DNA from 2 places in the Desulfotomaculum sp. 1211_IL3151 genome. Region 2 is predicted to be linked to the other one. Evidence: riboswitches for the same ligand, from Rfam matches in the RefSeq annotation. Region 2 holds a riboswitch; the other holds the start of a gene.
The links. Region 2 has a riboswitch for cyclic di-GMP ahead of V6C11_RS15925 (hypothetical protein). Riboswitches for the same ligand answer to the same signal wherever they lie in the genome.

Region 1: another riboswitch for cyclic di-GMP. It lies ahead of V6C11_RS11305 (GspE/PulE family protein); the one in region 2 lies ahead of V6C11_RS15925 (hypothetical protein).

Annotation. Positions count from the first base shown of each region.
Region 1 covers NZ_JBAIYV010000041.1:87,418-93,549, reverse strand. The annotation lists gene V6C11_RS11310 (type IV pilus twitching motility protein PilT) at 1-618, opposite strand, end outside; gene V6C11_RS11305 (GspE/PulE family protein) at 619-2,295, opposite strand; cyclic di-GMP riboswitch class I at 2,373-2,456, opposite strand; gene V6C11_RS11300 (Uma2 family endonuclease) at 2,642-3,202, shown strand; gene V6C11_RS11295 (TldD/PmbA family protein) at 3,245-4,696, opposite strand; gene pilO (type 4a pilus biogenesis protein PilO) at 4,783-5,406, opposite strand; gene V6C11_RS11285 (hypothetical protein) at 5,471-6,132, opposite strand, start outside.
Region 2 covers NZ_JBAIYV010000057.1:14,580-20,711, forward strand. The annotation lists gene V6C11_RS15915 (sensor histidine kinase) at 1-1,055, shown strand, start outside; gene V6C11_RS18740 (spore germination protein) at 1,047-1,382, opposite strand; gene V6C11_RS18745 (spore germination protein) at 1,351-1,620, opposite strand; gene V6C11_RS15920 (spore germination protein) at 1,523-2,317, opposite strand; gene V6C11_RS15925 (hypothetical protein) at 2,353-2,613, opposite strand; cyclic di-GMP riboswitch class I at 2,894-2,983, opposite strand; gene V6C11_RS15930 (sensor domain-containing diguanylate cyclase) at 3,026-4,327, opposite strand; gene V6C11_RS15935 (V4R domain-containing protein) at 4,370-4,897, opposite strand; gene V6C11_RS15940 (hypothetical protein) at 5,589-6,132, shown strand, end outside.

The DNA.
Region 1 (6,132 bases), on a different contig from region 2:
AACATCCGGATCATGGCGCAGCACATGTCTTAGGGCATTACCAAAGGAATGGGTATCAATGCCCACCTCCCGCTGCTTAACAATGGATTTTTTATGACTATGCAAAAATTCAATGGGATTTTCGATGGTTACAATATTTAAGCTTCTTTCCTCGTTGATTAAATCAATAATTGAGGCCAGGGTAGTGGATTTACCACTGCCAGTGGGCCCGGTTACCAGCACTAGCCCCCTGGGCAGCCGGGAGAATTCCTTAACCGTTGGCGGCAAACCTAAATCATCAAGCTTGGGGATATTAATGGCTACCACCCGGAAGTTAACAGCCAGGGTTCCTCTTTGCCACATGATATTGCCACGGAAACGGCTAATGCCCGGAATAGAGTAAGAAAAATCCAATTCCCAGTCCTTCCCCAATTGTTCCCGGTGATGGGGTTGGAGAATAGGGTAAATAATATTTTCGATATCCTTTGGCATCAGTTTGGGTACATCTTCCATCCGTACCAGTTCACCGTAAACACGAACTGCCGGCTGGGTTCCCACGTTTAAGTGCAGGTCCGAACCATTCATCCCTACGGTACGTATTAATATTTCATTAATATCCGGTACTTTTCTGTTTTCCATCTATACGACCACCCTTAATACTTCTTCCAAAGAAGTAATACCTTGTTTTACCTTTAACAAACCATCTTGTCTCAAAACAACCATACCCTCTGCCAGAGCAGCCTTGGTTATTTCTTTGGCTGAGGCCTTGGCCAGGGCCAGGCGTTGAATTTTCTCGGTAACAAATAATAGTTCGTAGATACCTACCCTGCCACGGAAGCCAGTGTTGCTGCACCTCATACAGCCCTTTGGCTTATATAAGGTAACCCGATCTTCGCCAGCCTCAAAGGGGAAATCAGGAATCTTGGCCAAATCTTCCCTGGGTAACTGAATCTTTTCTTTACAATGGGGACAAAGCACCCTGGCCAAACGCTGGGCTAAAACACATACGAGGGATGAAGCAATCAGAAAAGGTTCAACGCCCATTTCAGTTAATCGGGTGATGGCACCGGGGGCATCATTGGTATGTAAGGTGGCCAGAACCATATGGCCAGTCATGGCTGATTCAATGGCAATTTTGGCAGTTTCATGATCGCGAATCTCACCCACCATAATAATATCCGGGTCATTTCTCAGGATAGAGCGAAGACCCGAGGCAAAGGTAAGCCCTGCCTGGGGATTAATTTGAATTTGATTAACCCCCTCCATTCGATATTCCACAGGATCTTCAATGGTAATGACATTTTTACTAACCCGATCAAGGGAGTTGAGACTGGCATATAGGGTGGTGCTTTTGCCGCTGCCGGTGGGGCCTGTTACTAAAATGAAACCATAGGGCAATTTTAGAAGATCACGGTATTTTTCAAGTATTTTTGTTGCTACACCAAGTTCTTCCAGACTAATCACCCTAGCTGAACCATCCAACAGGCGCATGGTTAACCTTTCACCATAACCAGTTGGTAAGGTAGCCATACGAATATCAATGGGTCTTCCTTCAATTCTAAGGGACATCCGTCCGTCCTGGGGTACCCTGCGATCGGCTATATCCAGATTGGCCATTACTTTAAGGCGGGATACCAGGGTGGCATGCATCTTTACCGGCGGTTCCATGATATCATGCAATACACCATCAATTCTAAATCGCACCCTCATACGTTTTTCATATCTCTCAATATGGACATCACTGGCCTTAGCGGCCACGGCCTGGGATAAAATCAGGTTAGCCAACTGCACAGCTGGTTTTTGGTCGTCATCTATGTTTTCTGTAAGTTCTTCAACCTGTGGTGTTTCTTCTTCTACCTTATTAAATCCCAGGGCTTCCCGGCTGTATTTTTCAATGGCCACGTCCAGTTCACTATCCGGAGAAAACACGGGCATAACCTCTAGGCCTGTTAAGGAACGTATATTATCAATGGCAACAATATCCGTGGGTTTTTGCATGGCCACCAACAGTTTGCCATTATTAAAGCCAATGGGAAATGCTCGGTAGCGTTTCATCGCATCAACTGAAACGGTCGTAATCGCTGCCGGGTCGATGTTGTATTTCTCCAAAGAGACAAAGGGAACCCCTGCCTGCTTGGCGATAATCCTTGCTATATCATCCTCGGAGCAATAACCTAGATGTACTAAGGCCTTACCTAACACTCCGGTCTGTTCTGGGTTTTGCCTTTGATACTCCAGGGCATCCTCCAACTGTTTCTGTGTGATAATACCCTCATTAACTAACCATGTTCCTAAAAAACCCCGCGTAAACTTCATAGACCTCTCCTGTTTCCTTTTTATTAACGCAAAAAACGAAACCACCAGTAATAAAACTTAGGTTTCGTTAAATATCCTAAGGCAACCCGGCTGCCATGGACTGGGTCTTTAGGCCCGAAGCTTTGCGTCCTTCACTTTCGCGAAGTATGCCCCTATTATTTAATATACTACAAAGATCTAATGTGTTTTATAATTATTCTCTTTTTGTCAACAATATCCTTTTTAGAATGCTTATAAATAAAAAAATTAGCTAGTTGATGCTTTTCCAATTATTTGTAAAATAGAATTGGTGTGTTAAAATATTGCAAAGCATATTAGGTCTTAAATTTTAAGGCAGGTGAACGAGATGAGGAAGGTCAGCCAGAAGCTGTATACCTATGAAGATTACATGGGATTAAATGGTCAAGAACAGTATGAACTTTTGGAAGGGGAGTTATTTGTGGTACCTTCGCCAAGTGTGAATCATCAAAGGGTGGTAGGACGACTGTACACTATTTTAAATAGTTTTGTCTATGAAAATGGCATTGGGGAAGTTTTTACTGCTCCCACAGATGTGGTATTTGACAATCACAATATACTTCAACCGGATATCCTCTATATTACGAAAGAACGGCTTTCTATTATTAAAAAACTAAATATTCAAGGTGCACCTGATTTAGTCGTAGAGGTACTCTCCCCCTCAACCATTAAGCGTGACCGCTTCGATAAAAGAAGGCTTTATTTTGCCCATGGTGTTAGAGAATATTGGATTGTTGACCCTGATAACCGACTCATTGAAACCTTTACTCAGGGTGACAGTGATTTACAAAAAGCTGGCGTCTTTAGTGAGGAAACCCTTTTAACTTCCACTCTTTTTCCTGGCCTTCAGCTTGAATTAACTAAAATATTTGAAATCATAACACCATGATACGTAAACTTTTAAGGACGGCCTGAGCCGTCCTTAACGATTCTATATTCTTCTGATCTTCCCAAAGCCTTCATCCAGTTTGCGGCTAAGTTTATTATCCTCATCACTGTGGGCTGTGCCGCCTACCACCAGTTCCTTAATGGCCATGGTTGGTTGGGCGTCAGATACAGGGGCCCCTTGGCCGTCTTTGCCGCAGGTGCCAATGGTGAAGCCCAGATCGGAACCAACCCTTTCTACCATGCGCAGAACTTCCGGGCCGTTGCCAGTGAGGGTTGCTCCCCGCACCATTTGGCCGATTTCTCCATCTTTAATTAAATAACCCTCTGCCACATCAAAGACAAAATCCCCGGTGGTGGTATTGACCTGACCACCGCCCATTTTTTTGACCAGCAGACCGCTTTTGTAATCTTTGATAATTTTTTCCGGGTCCTCTTTGCCCGGGGCAATGTAGGTATTGCCCATGCGGGGAATGGGTTTGTGTTGATAGGATTCCCGGCGGCCATGGCCGTTGGATTCCCGGCCTTCTTTGGCGGCTGTCAGGTGATCGTAAAGGTAATCGGTCAGGATGCCCTTTTCAATCAGTGTAACTTTCTGGGAGGGCACCCCTTCATCATCAAAGCGGTAGGAACCGTAACGGTTGGTTATGGTGGCATCATCCACCACTGTAACCAATTCATTGGCCACCTGTTGGCCTTTTTTGTTGGTGTAAACAGACAGTTCCCTTTGCTCCAAATCTGCTTCCAGGCCGTGACCACAGGCTTCGTGAACCATGGTGCCGCCAGCTTCCCCGGCCATTACCACAGGCATTTTACCGGAGGGTGCCGGTACTGCCTCAAGCATATTCACTGCACGCTGGGCGGCAATCTGGGCAAATTCCTCGGGGTTATACTGCTCAAACAATTCAAAACCAGCATGACTGCCGATGGCATCATAGCCTGTCTGGATGACATTATTCTCTGAAGCAACCACATTGACAACTAGCCTGGTACGGATTCTTTCATCCTCCACAAAGGTCCCCTCGGTGTTGGCAATGGTTACCTTTTGTACGGTATCGCCGTAGCCAACGATAACCTGCTTAATCTTATCCTTATCCACAGCCCTGGCGGCCCTTTCCACCCTTTTCACTAAATCCACTTTGGTGGTGGTGGGCACACTTTCCGGCCGGGTTTTAATTTCAAAATTAACCAGGGGCTTAATTGAAGTTAAGTCCAGGTTAAGGTCTTTTTTGCTTCCCTTGGCGGCATGACTGACTATTTTGGCCGCCTCCAGTAGACCATCCTTCGTCAGGTCATTGGTATAGGCATAGGCTGTAACCTCCCCGGATAACACCCGAATACCCGCTCCGGCATCCAAGCCAGAATAAACCCGCTCGATTTTGCCAGCCTCCATGCCGATACCAATGCTTTGTTTCTCTTCTATAAAAACATCAGCAAAGTCGCCGCCATTGGACAGGGCAACACCTAAGACCTCTTTTAAACCGTTTTTATCAACCAAACTGGGTCCCTCCTGTAATCCCTATACTTCTTTCTAGTTTCTACCTATTAAATTGAATCTATGTGTACATTTTATATTATATTTCACTAATTGCCAATTAGTTCCTCCAGGGAAGGCTCTCCATTGGGTATGGTCATACCCTCCAGCGGCGAAAGAGGTTCCACACCTTGAAAGGCATTATCCCGGCCGACCTGCCAGCGTTCGGAAAGTTCTTTACCTGCATCTAGGATTCTGGTTCCTTCTTTAACAGAAAAAACAACCAGGTCTAGCTCTGCTGTAATGATGGCCTCTCCTGCCAAAGCACGGACTTCTTTATCCAGGGGACGGAATTCTGCTCTGCGTATTTCCGAAATATTAGGTAAGCTTTCTAGCACCTTAATATAGTTAACAACATCCTGGTAGGTGCCCTGAACCTTTAGGGTAAAGGGCATTTCTAAATAATGCTTTTTATCCACTACCTGCAAAGGTTTGAGATCTTGCAGGTGGGTGTGATTTTGATCGGCCTGCCAATTTAAGTAGGCCAGAGCGTCCCCTTTGTGTAGACGGGTATCAACCAAAGAAATCATTGGCTTAAGTTTATTATCCACTGCCACAGCCAATTCCCTTTGCTTTTTCTCCTCTGCTAAAACCTTGCTGGCCTTGGCTAACTCTTGCTGAGTACCTTGCAGCCTGGTTTCCAGATCGAAATATTGATTTATTTGTTTTTCCAATACCAGCCTATAAAAACCCAGGCACAGCAGTAAACTAAGGAGGCTTAGGAGCCATATCCTCTCCCTAGGACTGAGCGGTTTTAATTTGGGCCACCAGTTCAAATTTTATCATTCCCCTTTGCCGATCATATTTTGCCTCCACCAATTTGACATTTTGGAAGTGGGGTAGTTGGCTCAGGTTATCCACCAGCACACCCACAGAGCCCATAACCCAACAGGCACCATAAATATACAGTATATTGGGCACCGGCGGGGACGGAGGGGTGTTGATGACCGTTTTCTTTGACTCTTTTGGGGGAATCTCCTGGGCTGTGGTTTTGCCCTGGTTGCCCAGAATAGCTGAGACAAATCCTCCTTCACTGGAAATATTCTCTACCTTCTTTATCTCAATGCCCGTAAGCCAAGTATCCATTGGCAACGCCAGAGGTATCTCACGCAGCAGTTCATACCAGCACAAAGGATTTTGAGCTAGTTGGGAAAGGGCTAGGAATTGTTCTTCTTTCATTTTGTTACTGGCTATTAAATTTTGCAGGGACTTCGTTTTTTCCTGAAGCTCAGACAACGCCACTGTTTCCCGATCCACTTGTCTTTGCAGTAGGGTGAGCTTGGTATAAAAAATTCCATAAGCAATGAAAAGCAATAAAAGTAAGAGGCCGGCTAAAGTGGTTAAAAACAGCTTTTTGCCATAATTTGTTGGTTGTTGTGGTTCCAGATAGGGAGGCAAGA
Region 2 (6,132 bases):
CACTATACAGTAGTAAAGGAATCATATTTTCGATTTATTCGATGGTTCTGCACAGTAGTATCAAAGATGTTCTCCAACATGAACTCTATTATGAAACGATATTCGCGCTTGCTGTGCTCCTTTCCATCCTGACTAGCCTGTTTATCCGTAAGGTGGTCCTTCCGGACGAAAAAGCCAGGCACTTGCTTCATAACAGAGGACAGCTTAGGTTTGTTGTTATTTACCTGATTTTCGAATTGGTATTCTTGATGTTGATAAACGATGGGCGATATCACGATGAGATCAGCCAGTCCTGGCTTTCTTCCTTATATTTGGGAGCTTGCGTCATCGGTAAATTGTGGCTGATGTTTGTTTTCAATCATACATCCAAGGCAACTGAATCGCTTGAGTATGAGCTGCATACCCGTAAATTACAGGAGCAGTTGTCCCGTCAAATGCGGCACTATCAGTCTTATCAAAAGTATACGGAGAGCTTTCGAGTATTCCGGCACGATTATGTGAAGCTGATGACTTCAGTCAAAATCCTGATGCGCAATCAGGATTTTGAAAAGGCCGCAAGAATGCTGGACGAAATTCATGATACCATGCAGCGTGATGTACTGGTTCATAAAACTTATTCCGACAATATTATTTTGGACGCTATATTGCAGGATGAAGCCAACAGTTGTGAAGAAAAAGGCATCCGCTTTTCGGCGGTCACACATCTCCCTGAAAACATCATGAAAGAGTTGGATATTGTCCGTGTTTTCTCAAACATAATTGACAATGCCATCGACGCCTGTAATAAGCTATCCGGCCCGGATCGGTACATTGAGATTACCAGCGATGCAAACGAGGATTGGATAACCATTGAGGTTTCCAATTCGTTTAACGGTGATCTTAACATGGTGAACGACATGCCGGAAACTACCAAGGAAGACAAGGATTTTCATGGTCTTGGTTTACGGATCGTAACTGAGACGATTGAAGGTCTCGGTGGCCTGGTATTCATTGAGCCAGACCAGATAAAGAAAATCTTCCGGATAAGGCTCTGTATCCCTAAAGCTTCATCGTAGCGTCACCATGTTCAGGACACGAAATAAGAAATTGCAGACCAATTGGACATGGAGAAAAAACGCCGTTCCTTCCAGGATGTTTCCATGACCTAGTAAGGATGTGGTGAACAAGAGTGGCATACGCGCTAAAGAATCTTGCATATTGCTCTTAACGGCGAAACCGTCGAAATAGGATACTCCAAAGGATGTCAACGTGGAAAGATGGACCAGCAACGCCAGGAATCCCATCGCAACATCGTAAAAGCCTACAAATCCAGTCAGAACCATCATTACAAATCTCAGAATAGAGCTGGAGTCATTTTGACTTGGTACCAGAAAGTCGGCCACCGCTGTCTAGCGAGGTGATCACCATGGAAGCGCTGACCAGACCGGCTGCTACGGCCGCATCACCCATAATAAGCGCGCCTACGATGCTGATGGCCTGACCGACTGGGTGAGGCAGCCGGATTCCGGCCTCGCGCAAAAATTCAAATGCAAATACCATGATCAGTGCCTCTATTAAAGCCGGAAATGGCGTTCCCTTGCGCGCGTTTGCAATCGTAAACAGTAGCGTAGTAGGGATCAGTTCTTAATGGAATGCGGTCAACGAAATATATGTGGATGGAGCGAACACCGTTATAAAAGATGCAATGAAACGCAATATCCATGTCACGCTGGCGTACAGTGGGCGGGCATAGTAATCTTCGGCAGTCTGGAAGCTTTCGATAAACAGCATCAGCGCACTTAGCACAAAGGGGGTCCCATCGACCACGATGGCGATCCGCGACCACATCGGGTTTCTCGCTGTAGCCTACGGTAGCAAACGGCGAAAAAGGCGCATCCTCGATATATTCCTCAATATAGCCCGACTCCAAAATAGAGTCCACGTCCAGCTGACTCACGCGATCCTTAACTGTCTTTATTACCTTGAGGTCGGTCACACCGCTTAAGTACATCAGGCACACATCGATCTGGGTCTTGCGGTCAACAGTCATGTGGTCTACACGTAGCTGCTCACTGCGGATTTTTCGCCGGATGGGTGATGTGTTTGTGCGCAGGTTTTCGGTAAACCCCTCGCGCTGGCCCCGCACCACAGTTTCAGACTGGGGTGCGGGGCCAGCGCGTTTTTCCCAGCCCTTGGTGCTGACCACAAGCGCAGAGGTACATCCGTCAATAAGGATCGCTTTGTCACCAGACAGGTAGCTCGCGGTGAGAGTAGTCAGCGACTGGACAGTTCGGATATCACCGGAGCATAGGACCTCCGTTGGAGTGCCTCCAGCAATTCCTGTCTAGCCAGAGGCTGTTCATTCCCCGGCTGTCAGCTCATCACCGGGCGCAGAATAGCATTGGTTAAAGTCGGGTTGTCAACCAGGTCATCTATAAACACCAGCGCTCCCGAAAAGGAGTTGTTTGTCCCGAACCGGAATGGGTGCATCTTTAAATTGTTGCTGTCGCCCAACATGATTTTTAATCTATCCAGGTTATCCTGGAGCTTTTCTTTAATTTTGCTTTCCTGTTCATCGCTGTTTTTCGATGGCTCATCACCCTTTGAGTGTACGGAATTGCTTAAGTATCGCATTTTTCGCTTAAAAAATCCAAAAACAATCGAGGTCATATCCTTTCAATGGAGATTTCCTTTTATATAATTATTGGCATAATTTTCTTCTTTTTTATGTAAAAGTCGTTCAATCCCAACCTTAATTGGGAACAAAAAAATACCAATTGGGTACAAAGGAACCAAAGGAACGGTATCCAGGTAAGCGAATGTTCAGTTTTGGTTTTTCCTAAGAATAAAAAGAGCATGTTGCAGTCAAGCGGCACTCTTTATTTGGGGCAAAAAGCCTTGATGCTTTATCAAATTCGGCGGCCAGGCTGCCATTCCTCTGGTTGGAGGATTAGGCCCTCTTGCTTTGCGTCCCGGTGTTTCCGCCGGTTTGCTAGTATTGTGATAAGTCACTTTTCTGTCTTTCAGTAAACTATGATGCTGTACATTAACCATCATGAGGTTTACCTTTTGCTTTTTTCTGCTTTTTTTGGTTTTTGCATTGATACATCTTTTTGTCAGCCAAGTCCAGCAGGTCGGCAACCCTATAGGCAGGTCTTGGATTATTAGAAAAAGGAGTTACTCCATGACTGAAGGACAACGTGTAGGGCTTGGGATTTTTACGATCCAGATTGTTCAATTTCTCGTACATCCTTGTAATAATTGTTTCTGCGACCTCTTCTGTACAGTCCTTAAAGATAATCAAGAATTCATCACCGCCATACCTGCAGACCATATCCGAACTGCGGATGGAAGAGAGAAGCACCTTGGCAATAGTCTTGATCGTATAATCCCCTTCGCTGTGACCGTAATTATCGTTTATGGTTTTCAAACCATCAATATCAACAAAGGCAATACAGTAAGTTTTCGAAGAATCAGAGCGGGCCAGTATCTTTTCCAGCTCTCGCAGTCCCGTTTTACGGTTATAGGTGCCGGTCATCTCATCCACCGTTGCCGATATCTTTAATTGATATTTGTTGATTTTCCATTCGCTAATGTCTTCAATCGTATTGAAGTAAAATACCTGCCCGGTAGGGAGTAAAAAGCAGTTGGATGTGACCCAGTACCATGTGTTGTTGCGTTCTTCATAAACCTCTCGGGAAACCGGAAATGTATTTTCTTCTTTGCTTATCGTAATGTTCTTTGCGATAAGGCCGAGCATATCGCTCTTGGTTTGCCCTGAAATATCGTCTATATCACCAAACAGTTCTTTTGCCGAATGGTTAGCGTAAACTACATGTCCGCTGCCATCCACCTCCAATACTGAGACATGGAGTAAATCAAGTGTCTTTAAAATCTGATGGTAACGCCAGCTGTTAAAGGGTACGGGTATATTCGAATTACCGATGCTGCCTGCCTCCCGTGTGGAGGCCGCCATCACCTGATCGACCAACTCGTTAAATATATCAAACAGTTCGCCGGGACCATCCAGTTTACCGACAATATATCCTGATCGTAATTGCCGTAAGCCCCATATCAACGTAGACAGTTGAGAGTGGAGCTCCTTCAGAGGGCTGGCCATATAGTTATGCCGGGGGGGATGGGGACCGTCCAGCTTACCCTGCGAGAGGTCCAGTGCCAGACGGTTCATTTCATTTAAGTTCTGTATCAATTGATTAATTTGTACGGCAAGAGTCTGCAATTCGGGTATGAGAGTATGCACTTCCGTGGCGTTGTTTTGCTGTCCGGATAGAAGTTTCTCCAATACATTTTGCATTTCTTCCAGTACTCTTTTACTTTCATCATCCATCCTTGTCCACCTCCTCTCCAAAGTCATTCTTATATAATAGCATCACGCCGGTTTAGACGTTACAGAGAACCGGCAGATTCTACCTCCGGTTGCCCAGCAGTCGATCTCTCTGACCGTAAAAGAGTGGCCGCTGTATACTTCTAGAATGCCCGCAATAAATCCCTCGTCATAATCACACACAGTTTGACCGGTGATGGGCAGGCCCGAACAATCCAGATCTTCCGCAACCGTCAAGGTAAAGAACAGCGAATCCAAATCGGCTTTTTCAACGCGAAGATAGCCGATTTTTAGCTCCTTGAGCTTATTGGTCAGGTTGGCAATAAAGAAATCAAAATCGCCTGAAAGGTCCAGTACATTTTTTGCGAACTCTTTACCGGCTAAGTATCCGGCTGCCCGAAGCAGGCTGCTGGCAGTTTCCTCGTCATATTCACGAGTCAGGATATCCCTTAACGAATATTGAAACAGGCGGTAAACCAGCACAGGCATGTCCGGTCCCATAGTATCCCTGCCTGCGCCAATATCTCCGAGCCCCTCCCACGTGAACTTGGATGGTTTGTTTGTATATTGCATTATGTTGTCCTCCTTTAGCTATTGAAATAAATTAAGCGCATATTCTTGCCCTAGCGTGTCAAGTATAAAGCGGCTAAAGGATACTGTGTTCTGTTATGCGCTTAATTTGCCTTTTTTTGTTCCGAATTAGTGAAGCGGCATTACTGATATGTTCCTACGATTACCGAAACCGTCTGATTGCTGCCATACGGAATAATGGAGTGACCATGTTCCGATATGATGACGCTGGAAACCTGCTTCAGGATGACCGGATTCGCTGTTGTTGTTACCGTATAAAGCGGCGTGGACCAGGGGAAATTCGGAACAGAAAAAGCTTCATTGGATACAAGATTGCGGCGGCATCCTTATAGGCTGATATATTTTTGAATCAAGAAGTGCTTTTAGAATACAGATACTACTAATAATTATTTACGTTTGGAGGAACTGAAAATGCAAAAAGCCTAATTGCTATATTGTTAGCATGTCTGCTGGCCGCAGTTTTCGTTGCACCTGTACAGGCGGAGGAATCAGTAAAATATGGTCGATATCCCAATGCTGAATCAAAAATGTTTGTGACGGATGGCGACTACTTTTATTACATGATGTTTTCCACTGAGAAAACACCATATAGTCTTGTAAAACAGGCGAAAGATGGTAGTACGAAAACGGTAATACATACTTCTGGGACTATCAAATCCAAAATCTTAATCTTATGGATGGCTGGATTTATTTCAGCAAACAGGCTGATGTGTATCGGATTCGTACTGACGGCACAAAGCTGAGCCGCCTCTACACAGCACGAACAGCTGCCAGCAGCGACTATTCAGTCACCATCTGGGACATCCTGGCGGTGGATGATAAGCTCTATGTGCTATATAGCGATTCAACCGTAAAGCCAGGGAACAAAGTAATATCCATGAACCTTGACGGCAGCAGTCCTCAAGTTATATACGAGTCACTTTCCAGCTTGGGTGCTGCGATGACAATCTACGACGGACAAATCTTCCTATTGACTCAAAATACACTTTCCGTTATGCGCTATGATATCAGGGAAAACAACGTAAATACTTTTGTTTTGAAAAATGCTCGTATGAAAGCTGGCAACTATTATTTGCAGGTATCTTCCGCGGGACGGTTGTACTTTTACTCAGCTCCGGCTGATTATGGAGATACTTCCTCAGCTGCATACAGCTTCAACCCTGATGGCTCTGATGTGCGGCAGGAGACTGTTTATAGTCGTTACATCATAGTAGACA